Regions from separate parts of the Bacillus sp. ISL-47 genome, predicted to be linked through region 1. Evidence: predicted binding sites of a transcription regulator. Region 1 holds the regulator's gene; the other holds the start of a gene.
What was found. Region 1 encodes Rex, which represses fermentation and respiration genes when NADH is low (regulators of the CRP and FNR family bind a similar motif). Its sites were predicted from a motif close to TTGTGAAATATTTCACAA; they were not measured.

Region 1 (6,679 bases):
CGGTCATGGGAAACGAAAAGTATAGTCCCCGGATAGTCAATTAAAGCATTTTCCAAGATTTCTTTGCTATCCAGATCAAGATGGTTTGTCGGCTCATCCAATATTAAGAAATTAGCTTTCTGCATCATCAGCTTTGCCAGAGCCAGGCGGGCTTTTTCGCCGCCGCTAAGAGTTGAGACAGTTTTAAGGACGTCATCACCGGAAAAAAGAAAATTGCCTAAGATCGTGCGAATTTCTTTTTCAGGCTTAAGCGGATATTCATCCCACAATTCGTTTAGGACTCGCTTATTACTGGTAAGCTCAGCCTGTTCCTGGTCATAGTATCCGATTGTTACATTGGATCCGTATTGTATATCCCCGGAAAGAGCCGATATCTTTTTCACAATCGTTTTCAGTAAAGTAGATTTGCCGATTCCATTTGGCCCTACAAGGGCAATGCTGTCTCCTCTGGCAAGTCGGAAGGAAATATTTTCAGAAACTTTATCTTCATATCCGACAGCCAGTGATTTTATATTTAAAACTTCATTGCCAGATTGCCTTTCAATATCAAAGCCAAACGATGCGGATTTCTCGTCTCCCAGCGGCCTGTCCATCACTTCCATTTTGGCAAGCTGTTTTCTCCGGCTTTGGGCTCGTTTGGTTGTTGAAGCCCGTGCAAGGTTGCGCTGGATAAAATCCTGAAGCTTTGAAATCTCTTCCTGCTGTTTTTCAAATTGCTTCATTTCCCGTTCAAAGTTTTCTGCTTTTTGGTCCAAATAGGAACTATAGTTTCCAGGATATTTACGGATTTGGTGCCTTGAAATTTCGTATACCTGGGAAACAACCTTATCGAGGAAATAACGGTCATGGGAAACAATTAGAATGGCACCGTCATAGCTCTGCAAGTATTGCTCCAGCCATGATAATGTTTCAATGTCCAGGTGGTTTGTCGGCTCGTCCAATATGAGAATATCGGGCTTTGTCAGCAAAAGTTTTCCAAGGGCAAGCCTTGTTCTTTGGCCGCCGCTTAAGGTTGAAATTTTCGTATTGTAGCCGAAAGAATTAAAGTTCAGCCCATGAAGAATGGAACGGATATCCGCTTCATACTGATAGCCGCCATTCTCTTTGAACTCTACCTGAAGTTTGTCATATTCCTTTAAGATTCGATCGTATGCATCAGAATTATTCATGGCTTCAGGGTCTGACATTTGTTCTTCAAGACGACGCAGCTGTTTTTCCTGTTTTTGCAAATGCTCAAACACTGTCAGCATCTCATCCCAAATGGAAAGGTCGGACTCAAGGCCCGTATTTTGAGCCAGGTATCCTATCGTTACTTCCTTAGGTTTTATAATGTCCCCGGAATCATACGCCATATGGCCGGCTATAATTTTTAAAAGGGTAGATTTCCCTGCTCCATTACGTCCTACAAGGGCAATTCGGTCCCTGGTTTGTACTTCAAGCTTTATATTCGTTAAAATAGGATCAGCAGCAAAGTTTTTCGATAGCTGATTTACTTGTAAAAGTATCATTTTTTTCACCTCTATAGTATAGAGTAAGTGTAACTTATTCATATATGTTCGGCAATAAAGGAGGCAGGCCTTTTATCCTGCAGGTGCTGAATGGAAATATTTTATACGAAAATAGTAAAGAAATATGTGAAGAAGCATACAAAGCCCGTACAAAGATGGGGAAAAATAGTGTATGATTTTGGAGAGAGGTGTTTTTTTATGGCGGATTTTACCCATTTTAATCAAGAAGGCAGAGCAAAAATGGTGGATGTCAGCGATAAGCCTGAAACAGCGCGGACAGCCATTGCCCAATCGAGTATAACTGTTAATAAGGAAATATATGAAAAGATTACATCTAATACCATGAAAAAAGGGGACGTGCTTTCGGTTGCACAGGTTGCCGGCATCATGGCAAGCAAGAAAACATGGGATATTATTCCAATGTGCCATCCGCTGCCGCTAACTGGCGTAGATATTTCTTTTTCATGGAAAACTGGGCAGGAAGAATATATTCTGTTCATCACTGCTTCTGTAAAGACGAAAGGAAATACAGGTGTGGAAATGGAAGCGTTAACAGCAGCTTCTGTTTGTGCTCTAACTGTTTATGACATGTGTAAAGCAGTAGACAAAGGAATGGTAATCGGACCAACCTTTTTGGTGGAAAAAACAGGCGGGAAAAACGGAGATTTTAAAAGAGACTAATACATCATAGGGACGGAGATGGACGAATGGCCAATGAACCAATGAAAATACCTCAAGCCACAGCTAAACGGCTTCCTTTATATTATCGTTTTCTCAAAAACCTCCACTCCTCGGGGAAACAAAGGGTTTCTTCAGCGGAACTAAGTGAAGCGGTTAAGGTGGATTCGGCAACAATTCGCCGGGACTTTTCTTATTTTGGTGCGTTAGGGAAAAAAGGTTACGGCTATAATGTAAATTATCTGCTATCCTTTTTTCGTAAAACCCTTGATCAGGATGAACTGACTAAAGTAGCATTGGTTGGAGTAGGTAATTTAGGGACGGCCTTTTTAAATTATAATTTTCTTAAGAATAATAATACCAAGATAGAAGTTGCTTTTGATGTGGACGAGAACAAGGTAGGAACGAAGATAGGGGATGTGCCTGTCTACCATATGGATGATCTGGTAAAGGTCATTGAAGAAAATGATATTCAGGTAGCCATCCTAACAGTACCGGCACCGCCTGCACAGGCGATTACAGATCGGATGGTTAAAGCCAAGATTAAAGGCATCCTGAATTTTACGCCAGCGAGACTGACTGTGCCTTCATCCATTCGGATTCACCATATTGACCTGGCTGTTGAATTGCAGTCACTGGTTTATTTCTTAAAAAATTATCCTGCAGAAACGTAATCCATCCTGCATTCCAATAGATAACAGTTGAAGATTGTAATGGATTCGCTATTATAGGTAAGGGGAGGTGTGCGGCAATGATGAATCTTGGACCTGGTAGCCTCATACTCATTATCTTGATTGCATTAGTGATATTTGGACCAAAAAAACTTCCGGAATTGGGAAGAGCAGCAGGGAATACATTACGTGAATTTAAAAACGCAGCAAAAGGCTTAGCGGACGATGACGATAAAAAAGATGCTAAGTAAGTTAGGATGAATAGATATGAGTCATAATGATATGACGATTTATGAACATATAGGCGAATTAAGAAAAAGGATAGTCATTTCCGTTATCTTTTTCTTTATCGCCGTGATATTTAGCTTTTTCCTGGCTGAACCGCTGATTGTTTATTTGCAAAAAGCGGATGAAGCGAAGGAATTGACGATGAATGCTTTCCGGTTAACAGACCCGGTTAAAGTTTATATGCAATTTGCTTTTCTGATCGCTTTTATTATTACATCACCCGTGATTTTATATCAGCTATGGGCCTTTATTAGCCCAGGATTATCTGACAAAGAGCGGAAAGTTACACTTAGCTATATACCCGTTTCTGTCATTTTGTTTGTCGGCGGAATCGCATTCGCTTATTTTATTTTATTTCCATTTGTAGTTGAGTTCATGACTTCCATTGCCAACCGGCTTGCCATCAATCAGGTAATCGGGATAAATGAATATTTTCAATTCCTTTTCCAGCTGACCATTCCATTTGGGGTGCTGTTCCAGCTTCCGGTTGTGGTCATGTTTTTAACAAGGCTGGGAATTGTCACACCAGCATATTTGGTGAAGATACGGAAATATGCTTACTTTGTATTAGTGGTCATAGCGGCTTTTATTACACCGCCGGATCTTTTATCCCATATGATGGTGACGATTCCGCTGCTGCTTTTATATGAAGTCAGTATTTTTATCTCTCGCATTTCCTATAAAAAAGTATTGGAAGCAGAGAAGCTTCAGGAAATTGAAAGTGAGCAATCATAAAAAATGAGCCTTATTGCGGGCTCATTTTTTGTTTTTTTTATTTTTCATTTTAAAATGGAAACCAACCATTCTCAGGCCGGTGCCAAGATCGAATGTGGCAATAATGATCAGAAAATAAGTAAAGAAACTCCATGCTTCTTCACGCTGTATATTCTGAATGGCTATAAAGGTAAAAAGGCATCCCAGCAGGATGTATACGATGCCTGAAAACAAAGGTGTGCTTCTCATCAAAATCCTCCAATAAAGTGAAAGCGAAACGATTTACTTCGCTGAGTGTTAGACTGCAATACAGCTGATAAAGCTTTGTACATTTTCCATTTCCTTCATCCACTTTTCCAAGTTTTCCTGATTAAGCTGAATGACTGCCACAAGAGTATTCATGGCAACGTGGGCAAAAATCGGTACAATTATCCGTTTTGTTTTTACATATAGGAAAGCAAAGGTAAAGCCCATGGCCGAATACAAAAGAATATGTTCAGGTTCAAAATGGGCGAGAGCAAAAATCACAGAACTGATTAGGGCAGATAGGAAGAAGTTAAATCGTTTATGGAGAGAACCGAAAATAATCTTCCTAAATACGATCTCTTCCAGGATGGGCCCCACTACTGAACTAATCAAGATTACGACAGGGGAGGCTTCTATGATCCGTATGATTTGCTGTGTATTTTCAGATCCCATTTCCACGCCAATCATGTTCTCAATGCTTGCAGCTGTAGCTTGAGCGATTAAAGCTAAAAATATGCCGCCAATTGCCCAGCCGACTGCGCTTGCTGCGGAAGAAGCATCTCTTTGTGCCAATCCCATTTTCATCTCTTTTCTCAATAAAAGAAGCGTAATGATCAATGTAATAGTGAAACTGATGACAAGCCAGTAGGCTACCGCCAGAATTTGCATGTTTTCGGGCTTCTGTCCGAGGAGATCTGCAAGTAAGAGGACCAGCGGAACGCCGAATAGACTTGAAAGCTGCATAGCAATATAGGCTATTAAAATAATCCAATATTCCTTCTTCAAAATGTTTACCCCTTAAAATTGATGGTTTTAAAACATGTACTAAAGCCATTTTACTCATAAAAAGGAGCCCGTTTCAAATTTCAGCGCTGCAGCAAAGGATTTTTTAGCTTACTGACTAAAAAGAAATCAAATGAAGCATACTTATGAGGTTGTTTGTGTCGAATTTTAGCGTCTTTTGGACGGTGCAAATTTTTTTAAAAAATTTAAGCTTCACCCTTGCAAATGGAAATGAGATTCATTAATATAATAATTGTGTTAGCACTCGATTAGGGAGAGTGCTAATAAATAAAAATATTTACATATTATTTGAGGAGGTTGTTTCACTTGTTAAAGCCACTAGGTGATCGAATTATTATCGAGCTTGTTGAAACTGAAGAAAAAACTGCAAGCGGCATCGTACTGCCGGACACTGCTAAAGAGAAACCTCAAGAAGGTAAGGTTGTAGCTGTGGGAACTGGCCGCGTTCTTGAAAATGGTGAGCGCGTTGCTCTTGAAGTTGCTGACGGCGACCGTATTATCTTCTCAAAATATGCTGGTACTGAAGTGAAGTACGAAGGCAAAGAATACTTAATTTTACGTGAAAACGATATTCTTGCTGTAATTGGCTAATAGCCGAAGTACGGTAGATTTTAAAACAGAAAAAGAGCTAAAAAAATTGAGGAGGTTTTATATAAATGGCTAAAGAGATTAAATTTAGTGAAGAAGCCCGCCGTGCGATGCTTCGCGGTGTAGATTCCCTTGCAAATGCAGTAAAAGTTACTCTTGGACCTAAAGGACGCAACGTGGTTCTCGAAAAAAAATTCGGTTCTCCATTAATCACTAATGATGGGGTTACAATCGCGAAAGAAATCGAATTAGAAGATGCTTTCGAAAATATGGGTGCGAAGCTTGTTGCTGAAGTTGCAAGCAAAACAAACGATGTTGCTGGTGACGGTACAACAACTGCAACAGTTCTTGCACAGGCTATGATCCGTGAAGGACTTAAGAACGTTACTGCAGGCGCTAACCCAATGGGTATCCGCAAAGGTATTGAAAAAGCGGTTGTTACCGCTGTTGAAGAGCTAAAAGCTATTTCAAAGCCAATTGAAAACAAGGAATCAATTGCTCAGGTTGCAGCAATTTCTGCTGCCGACAATGAAGTTGGCCAATTGATTGCTGAAGCTATGGAGCGCGTTGGCAACGACGGTGTTATCACAATTGAAGAATCTAAAGGATTCACTACTGAGCTTGATGTGGTAGAAGGTATGCAGTTTGACCGCGGATATGCTTCTCCATACATGGTAACAGATTCTGATAAGATGGAAGCGGTTCTTGAAAACCCTTATATCTTAATCACTGACAAGAAGATTACTAGCATCCAGGAAATCCTTCCTGTCCTTGAGCAGGTTGTACAGCAAGGCAAGCCATTATTGCTTGTAGCTGAGGATGTTGAAGGTGAAGCACTTGCTACATTGGTAGTTAACAAGCTTCGCGGAACTTTCAATGCAGTTGCTGTTAAAGCTCCTGGCTTTGGTGACCGCCGTAAGGCTATGTTAGAAGACATCGCGATTCTAACTGGCGGTGAAGTAATTACAGAAGAGCTTGGCCGCGACCTTAAGTCTGCTACAATCGACTCTTTAGGACGCGCTACTAAAGTAGTTGTTACAAAAGAAAACACTACAATCGTTGAAGGTGCTGGAGACAGCGCGCAAATCGGCGGACGTGTTAACCAGATCCGTACTCAAATGGAAGAAACAACTTCTGAATTTGACCGCGAAAAATTACAAGAGCGCCTAGCTAAGCTTGCTG
Region 2 (6,679 bases), on a different contig from region 1:
TTTTCTTAGCTCCAAATCAAACACCACTTCCCGCAGGTGTATAAGCCCAATCCTTTCTGTCCATTCCGAAACACTCTCCAAATATTTGGCGGATTCCCTGAAATATTGAACCAATGTGCAAATCACCTCTTCCGCTTCCTTCTCAGTTGAAGCAATAGCCAAAAGCTCTCCAGCTTTTAATTGGATTCCTGCATTTCCGCCGATATAGATTTCCCAGCACTGTCTAAGTTTGATGACTCCAATATCCTTAACACCAAAGCCTCCCCTGCCATGGATGCAAGAAGCGATTCCAATTTCCAGCCGGTGCGGAGATGCTAGATATTCCGTTTTTTTCTGAAGCTGGAGAGCCAGTTTCTTTGAAATACCATTTTCACAGCTACAGCCTTTGAAACCGGTAAGCAAGGTGATGCTGACTGAATTATTGTCATGTATAGGGATTAATTTCATGTTTAAGGACTGCCAAATTTTCTGCAAATCTTCCTCTTGGATTCCTTTTAGCATGATTCGTCCGTCATTGCTGATGACTATTTCCGGAATACTGTATTGTTCAGCTACGGCTGCTATTCTTTGCAATTGATTGCTGTTCGTTTCTCCCAAATATATTTGCGGTTTGATTGTATAGGTGCCGTTTGCCTCCCTAACTGCGTTGTGTGTTTCACCAACGAAGACAGATTGACCATCTCCCTCATAATCGGGAACTGTCATTCGCAGGATATAATGCAAAGCAGGCACACAGATGGGGCAGCCATTTTCTTTGCGCCAGCCAAGATCTGTAAATATCCCTTCCACACTTTGCAATCCGCGAAGCTGGATCTCCTCTACAACCTCTTCTTCTGATAGATCCGTACACGCACATAATGTTTCAGGTTCAATATCTTCATGGAAATCATCGCTTTTTATATAGTACAGAAGCTCTTCGACCAGCGGCCTGCATCCTCCGCATGCCCCAGAAGCCTTTGTACATTCTTTCACTTCTTCTGCTGTCTTCAGCCCTCTTGTTAATACAGCTTCTGCAATCGCCTTTTTTGTGACACCATTACAGTTGCAAACGATACCGGTTTGAGCCATTGAACTTATGCTGCATTCCTTTTTAGAAGAATTCAAAAGAAGCAGCTTTTCTTCATCGGAAAAGTCTTTCTTCTTCTCCATCATGTCCAATAACCTTACATGGTCTTTTATGTCACCCATTAATAAAAATCCAGCCATTTTGTTATGCTTAAACACTATTTTTTTATACGTTTGTTCATCTTCGTCATATAAAGTCAGAGCTTTTTTATAGCCTTTTTCAAAAAGCTCCCCTGCAGAAAATACATCCGTTCCGGATATCTTCAGCTTCGAAGATAAAATAGAACCTTTATATTCCTCAGTAAACTTTCCGCAGATATGTTTCGCCAGTACCTTTCCCTGCTCATACAGCGGCTTTACAAGTCCGTATACAATCCCTCTATGTTCAGCACATTCACCTACAGCATAAATATCAGGGATACTCGTTTGCATAAAATCATTGACTAATATTCCCCTATTCGTTTTTATTCCACAATCATGTGCAAGCTTAATATTAGGCCTGACACCAGCTGCTATAATCACCAGATCAGCGGGAAGTTCTGTTCCATCTATAAAAATAACCCTTTCAACACGGCCGCTTCCTTCAAAGGATTGCGTTTCCTTCTCCAATAAGAATTTTATGCCCTGTTTCTCAAACGATCTTTGCAAAAGATTTGCTGCTTTAGAGTCCAGCTGTTTATTCATGATTCTTGCTGCATTATGGATAACATGGACATCCATTCCTAAATGGATAAGGCCTTGAGCAGCCTCCAATCCCAGTAAGCCTCCCCCAATTACAACGGCATTTTTACCTTTTTTTGATGAATGAATGATTTGCCTGCAATCTTCTATAGTACGGAATGTCATTACTCCTTCTTTGCTGCAGCCGGGGAGCGGCGGGACATAAGGAGTCGAGCCAGTAGCCAGTATAAGCTTGTCATAGGAAACTTTCCGATTTTTATTTGTAGTAAGTACCTTTTGCGCAGTGTTTAACTTCATAACTGTTTCATTGTTGAATAATTCGATTTGCCTTTTCACATACCAATCAGATTTATGGATTGTCAGATTTTCAATGGAAGACTTCCCTTGCAGGATAGAAGACAATAAGATGCGATTGTAATTTAGATGCTTTTCACTTCCGAAAACCGAAATGGAAAACCGGTTGGGATCCTGATGGAGGATTTCCTCTACACAGCGAATTCCTGCCATTCCGTTTCCAATAAGGACTAGTTTTTCTTTAGCCATAGTAACCCTCCAACAACTTGATTCCCACCTTTCTATATTTTTCTTTTTGTTATGTTAGATATTATCACATGAAATTTATAATTAACATAACTTTTTGATTATTTTCATCATTACAAAACTTTTGCCCCATCTTTCATATTTACTTTTTATGCTCCGTTTTTACCTATTCTCTATTGATATGTAAGCGTTTAATCCCGCTGCCAGCAATGGATATAGATGGAAATAGGGATTTTGAATTATGTAAGAAAACCTTACATAACTATTACATAAATATTTAAAGTATGCGATGATGTTAAAATATTCAGACTTTTTAAGGAGGATTTTTAATGAACGTTACAGATGTTTTCAAATTTAAAGATGAGCGAATGAAAGTATTGCACTATACATGGCTCGCATTTTTTATTTCATTTTTCACCTGGTACAACATGGCTCCTTTAGCTACCACCATGCTGGAGGAAATGAAATGGCTAACTGTACAACATATTGCTGCACTAGGTATTCTGAATGTCGCCTTAACGATTCCAGCCAGAATCATCATTGGGAACCTGCTGGATCGGTATGGCCCACGACTGGTTTATTCTTCTCTTTTGATTGTCATGTCCATTCCAACATTAATTTTCGCATTTGCAGATAATTGGCTCCAGCTGATGATATCCCGCTTAGTCCTCGGCAGTATAGGTGCAAGCTTTGTCATTGGCATCCGAATGGTTTCTGAGTGGTTCCCCCCAAAAGATGTCGGCTTTGCAGAAGGAATATATGGGGGCTGGGGGAATTTTGGATCTGCAGCGGCAGCCATGATCCTGCCGGTTATCGGCTTAAACCTTTTGGGAGGCGAAGACGGATGGAGATACGCATTAGCCTTAACAGGACTTATTTGTTTTGCTTATGGAGTATTCTACTATTGGGCTGTAAAGGATACCCCTGAAGGAAAATCCCTCGTTAAACCGAAAAGATCAGGGGCCATGGAGGTTAGCACATGGGGAGATATGTTTCGTCTAATCGTATGGTCCATCCCGCTTAGCGGCGCTCTAGCCGTCAGTGCCTGGAGAATTGAAAATCTGGGCTTTATGTCGGAGAGTGCTTTATATATTGTCTGGAGCCTGATTGGACTGGTATTTCTTATACAGGTTTATAAGATATTGGAAGTGAATATTCCTATATTAAAAGCGGGAGTTCCCGAGGAAGATCAATATAAATTTAAAAACGTGGCTGCGTTGAACAGTACATACTTTGCGAACTTCGGCGCAGAGCTTGCGATTGTATCCATGCTGCCCATGTTCTTTCAGCTGACATTCTCCCTGACACCTTCGACAGCCGGATTGATTGCAGCTTCTTTCGCTTTTATTAATCTTATTGCCCGTCCACTCGGCGGCATGCTCTCGGATCGGATGGGAAACAGAAAGAGAGTCATGCTCGTTTATATGCTTGGTATTTCGGCCGGCCTCTTAGGTATGGGGTTTATCGATTCCAATTGGCCATTATTCGCTGCTGTTATGATGACGATTCTGACTTCCATGTTCATACAAGGAGCTGAAGGGGCAACCTTCGCCGTCATCCCCATGATAAAAAAACGGATAACAGGGCAAATAGCCGGAATGGCAGGAGCTTATGGAAATGTCGGGGCAACGATCTATTTAATCCTGTATACTTTCGTTTCACCACAAACTTTCTTTTTTATCCTGGCAGCCGGGGCGCTGATCAGCTTTGCCATTTGCTTTTTCTGGCTGGAAGAGCCTAAAAACTCCTTTAGCTCGGAATATTATTTATCTGAACAGGATCGTCAAACTAACGAGGCCCCACGGGTTAAAGAAAGCATAAGGGAACGAAAGGCATTATAAGACCAACATCCCTAATACCAAAACAGCAAAAAGGCTGCCTGGATTTACCCAGGCAGCCTTTTTTATTTATTTATTAGATTGTTCTTCTACTGTTTTTTCACTTTCCACTTCTGTATTTGCACCTTCGGATTTTTCAGGTTTATAGTCATATTCCGAACGGTCTACCGGTTCAAAATTCTCAGGTGTGTAGAAACGAAGCAGGTCGCCATTTACTACTTTATCAGAAAGCGCCAGTTTTTGCTCAGCACTTTCCTGAAGCTTTTTCGCTTCTTCCAAACGTTCTTCTTCAAGCAGTTCGCCTGTCTTTGAATCATAGAACTTGCCGTCAACAGAAGAGATTGTCGGGCTCATAAAGTCACCGTTTCTGAACGGTACAAGATCATCGTGCTGTTCTGATAATAAATCTGTACCAAACTGCAGATAATCTTTAGTATCGATACCCAGCAAGTGCATTAGAGTTGGCATTAAATCAATCTGACCGCCAAATTCATGGTTTACTCCGCCTTCCATGCCAGGTACACGAATAAATAATGGAACACGCTGAAGTCCAGCACTATCAAACGGCGTAATTTCTTTGCCGAGAACTTCTTCCATTGCTTTGTTATGGTTTTTGGAAATACCATAATGGTCACCGTACATCACGATAATGGAGTTGTCGTACAGGCCGGATGCTTTAAGCTGCTCAAAGAACTCTTTAAGTGCTTCGTCAGCATAACGGGCTGTCTGGAAGTAATTATCCACCGATTTATCGCCAGTTGTATGCGGCTCAATCGTCGCCTTCTCCTGATCCATATGGTACGGATAGTGATGCGATACAGTAATAAATTTTGAGTAAAATGGCTGTGGAAGTGATTCCAAATATGGCATGGATTGCTCAAAGAATGGTTTATCCATTAATCCATAGTCAGCCATGTCCTCTGGCTTTAGATCATAATAGTTTGCATCAAAGAAATTGTCATAGCCAAATGATTTATAAATCTCATTACGGTTCCAGAAGCTTCCGGAGTTACCGTGGAATACGGCAGATGAATAGCCTTTATCCTTCAAGATCGCCGGAGCAGCATGGTATGTGTTCATACCTTTCGTTGTGAATGCAGAGCCCTGTGGCAATCCGTATAAAGAGTTTTCCAAGATAAACTCGGCATCTGCTGTTTTACCTTGCGCAGTCTGATGGAAGAAATTATCAAAATACATTGTGTTTTCTTCACGTGTTAATGAGTTTAAGAATGGCGTTACTTCTTCACCATGCAACTCATAGTTCATAAGGAACGTCTGAATAGATTCAAGATGAAGATAAATCACATTCATACCCTCTGCTGCACCAAAGTACTTCGGGTTCGGTTCTGCGTAATTCGATTTTGTAAAGTTTATGACTTCTGTTGTATCACTGCTATCCGCCATAACACGCTGAGCGGATGCTTTCGTACTTTGTACCGCATCATAGATCGTATAGTTGTACATACCCAGATACTTAACGATATAGTTGCGGTCAAATCCTCTAGTTAATAGTTCAGGACGGTCTGTTTCAGCAATGCCCAGGTTTGCAAAGGAAACAGCCAGTGAGGCATAAATCAATGCTGCCACTCTGCGGCGGGACATATCCTTTGTTTCAACTTTTACGACTTTAAAAACAAGCAATCCTATCAGCACTAAAACATCAATAAAGAAAAGGAAGTCATAGGAATTCAAAAGAGAGCTTACACTGCTGCTTACATCACCAAAGTTTTGGGTTTGGGTTAATGTAGGCAGCGTAATAAAGTCGTTAAAGAAACGATAGTACACCACGTTCGCAAATAGTAGGAAAGATAAAATGAAATAAATAACCATTAAGGCTATATACTTCTTTCTTCCCTTAAAGAAAAATGCAAGTCCTAAAAATAGCAGTGAAGACCCAAGCGGATTAATAAATAAAAGGATCTGCTGCAATGTACTTTCAATACCTAAATTAAATTGTGTCATTTGAGTTATATACGTTTTCATCCAAAGCAGAAATACTGCCAAAAAGAAAAAGCCAATATATTTATTAAAAATACCATGACTCTTTTGAAGTAAAGTATTCAAAATCATACACCTACCTTCTAGCACATTATTCTAACATAATTCACTATCAATTTTAAAATCATATGTTGGCAATCAATCTAGTAATTAGTATAACTGTTAAATATTAAAAAACTATGAACAAACTAAGAAATAACTTAAAGTACTGTGCAAGAATATAACTATACTCCGTTTTTGCAAAAAGTCAAGCATGTCCGGATAAAACAGCTATTCCCGCCTATAAGAACAGTACTTTAGGCTCTGAACCCGAAGTGCTTTTAAGTGATCTTTCTATGAAATGATAGAACCATCTAATTACTTAACAGAAAATAAACTCACGTATATATAGACGATTGAAAAGCTATTTAGTTTCATTTTTTATGTAAAAACTTATTAAAATATAATTTTTGAACCAAAGAGAAAAAACAGACAACAGCCCATTTATATGATAGGCAATAAAAAAATATACCTTGATGCGGAAATTTAACATGGCGGTAAAACATAATTTACATCAC

Region 2: a site for Rex is predicted at 2,579-2,596, ahead of J7I93_RS19570 (NarK family nitrate/nitrite MFS transporter). Genes of this name have one in related genera too.

What each region holds. Positions count from the first base shown of each region.
Region 1 covers NZ_JAGGQS010000074.1:588-7,266, reverse strand. The annotation lists gene J7I93_RS22595 (ABC-F family ATP-binding cassette domain-containing protein) at 1-1,508, opposite strand, end outside; gene moaC (cyclic pyranopterin monophosphate synthase MoaC) at 1,707-2,189, shown strand; gene J7I93_RS22585 (redox-sensing transcriptional repressor Rex) at 2,216-2,860, shown strand; gene tatA (twin-arginine translocase TatA/TatE family subunit) at 2,938-3,108, shown strand; gene tatC (twin-arginine translocase subunit TatC) at 3,125-3,880, shown strand; gene J7I93_RS22570 (DUF4305 domain-containing protein) at 3,902-4,108, opposite strand; gene J7I93_RS22565 (CPBP family intramembrane glutamic endopeptidase) at 4,157-4,891, opposite strand; gene groES (co-chaperone GroES) at 5,216-5,500, shown strand; gene groL (chaperonin GroEL) at 5,566-6,679, shown strand, end outside.
Region 2 covers NZ_JAGGQS010000058.1:27,485-34,163, forward strand. The annotation lists gene nirB (nitrite reductase large subunit NirB) at 1-2,289, opposite strand, end outside; gene J7I93_RS19570 (NarK family nitrate/nitrite MFS transporter) at 2,616-4,127, shown strand; gene ltaS (lipoteichoic acid synthase) at 4,194-6,194, opposite strand.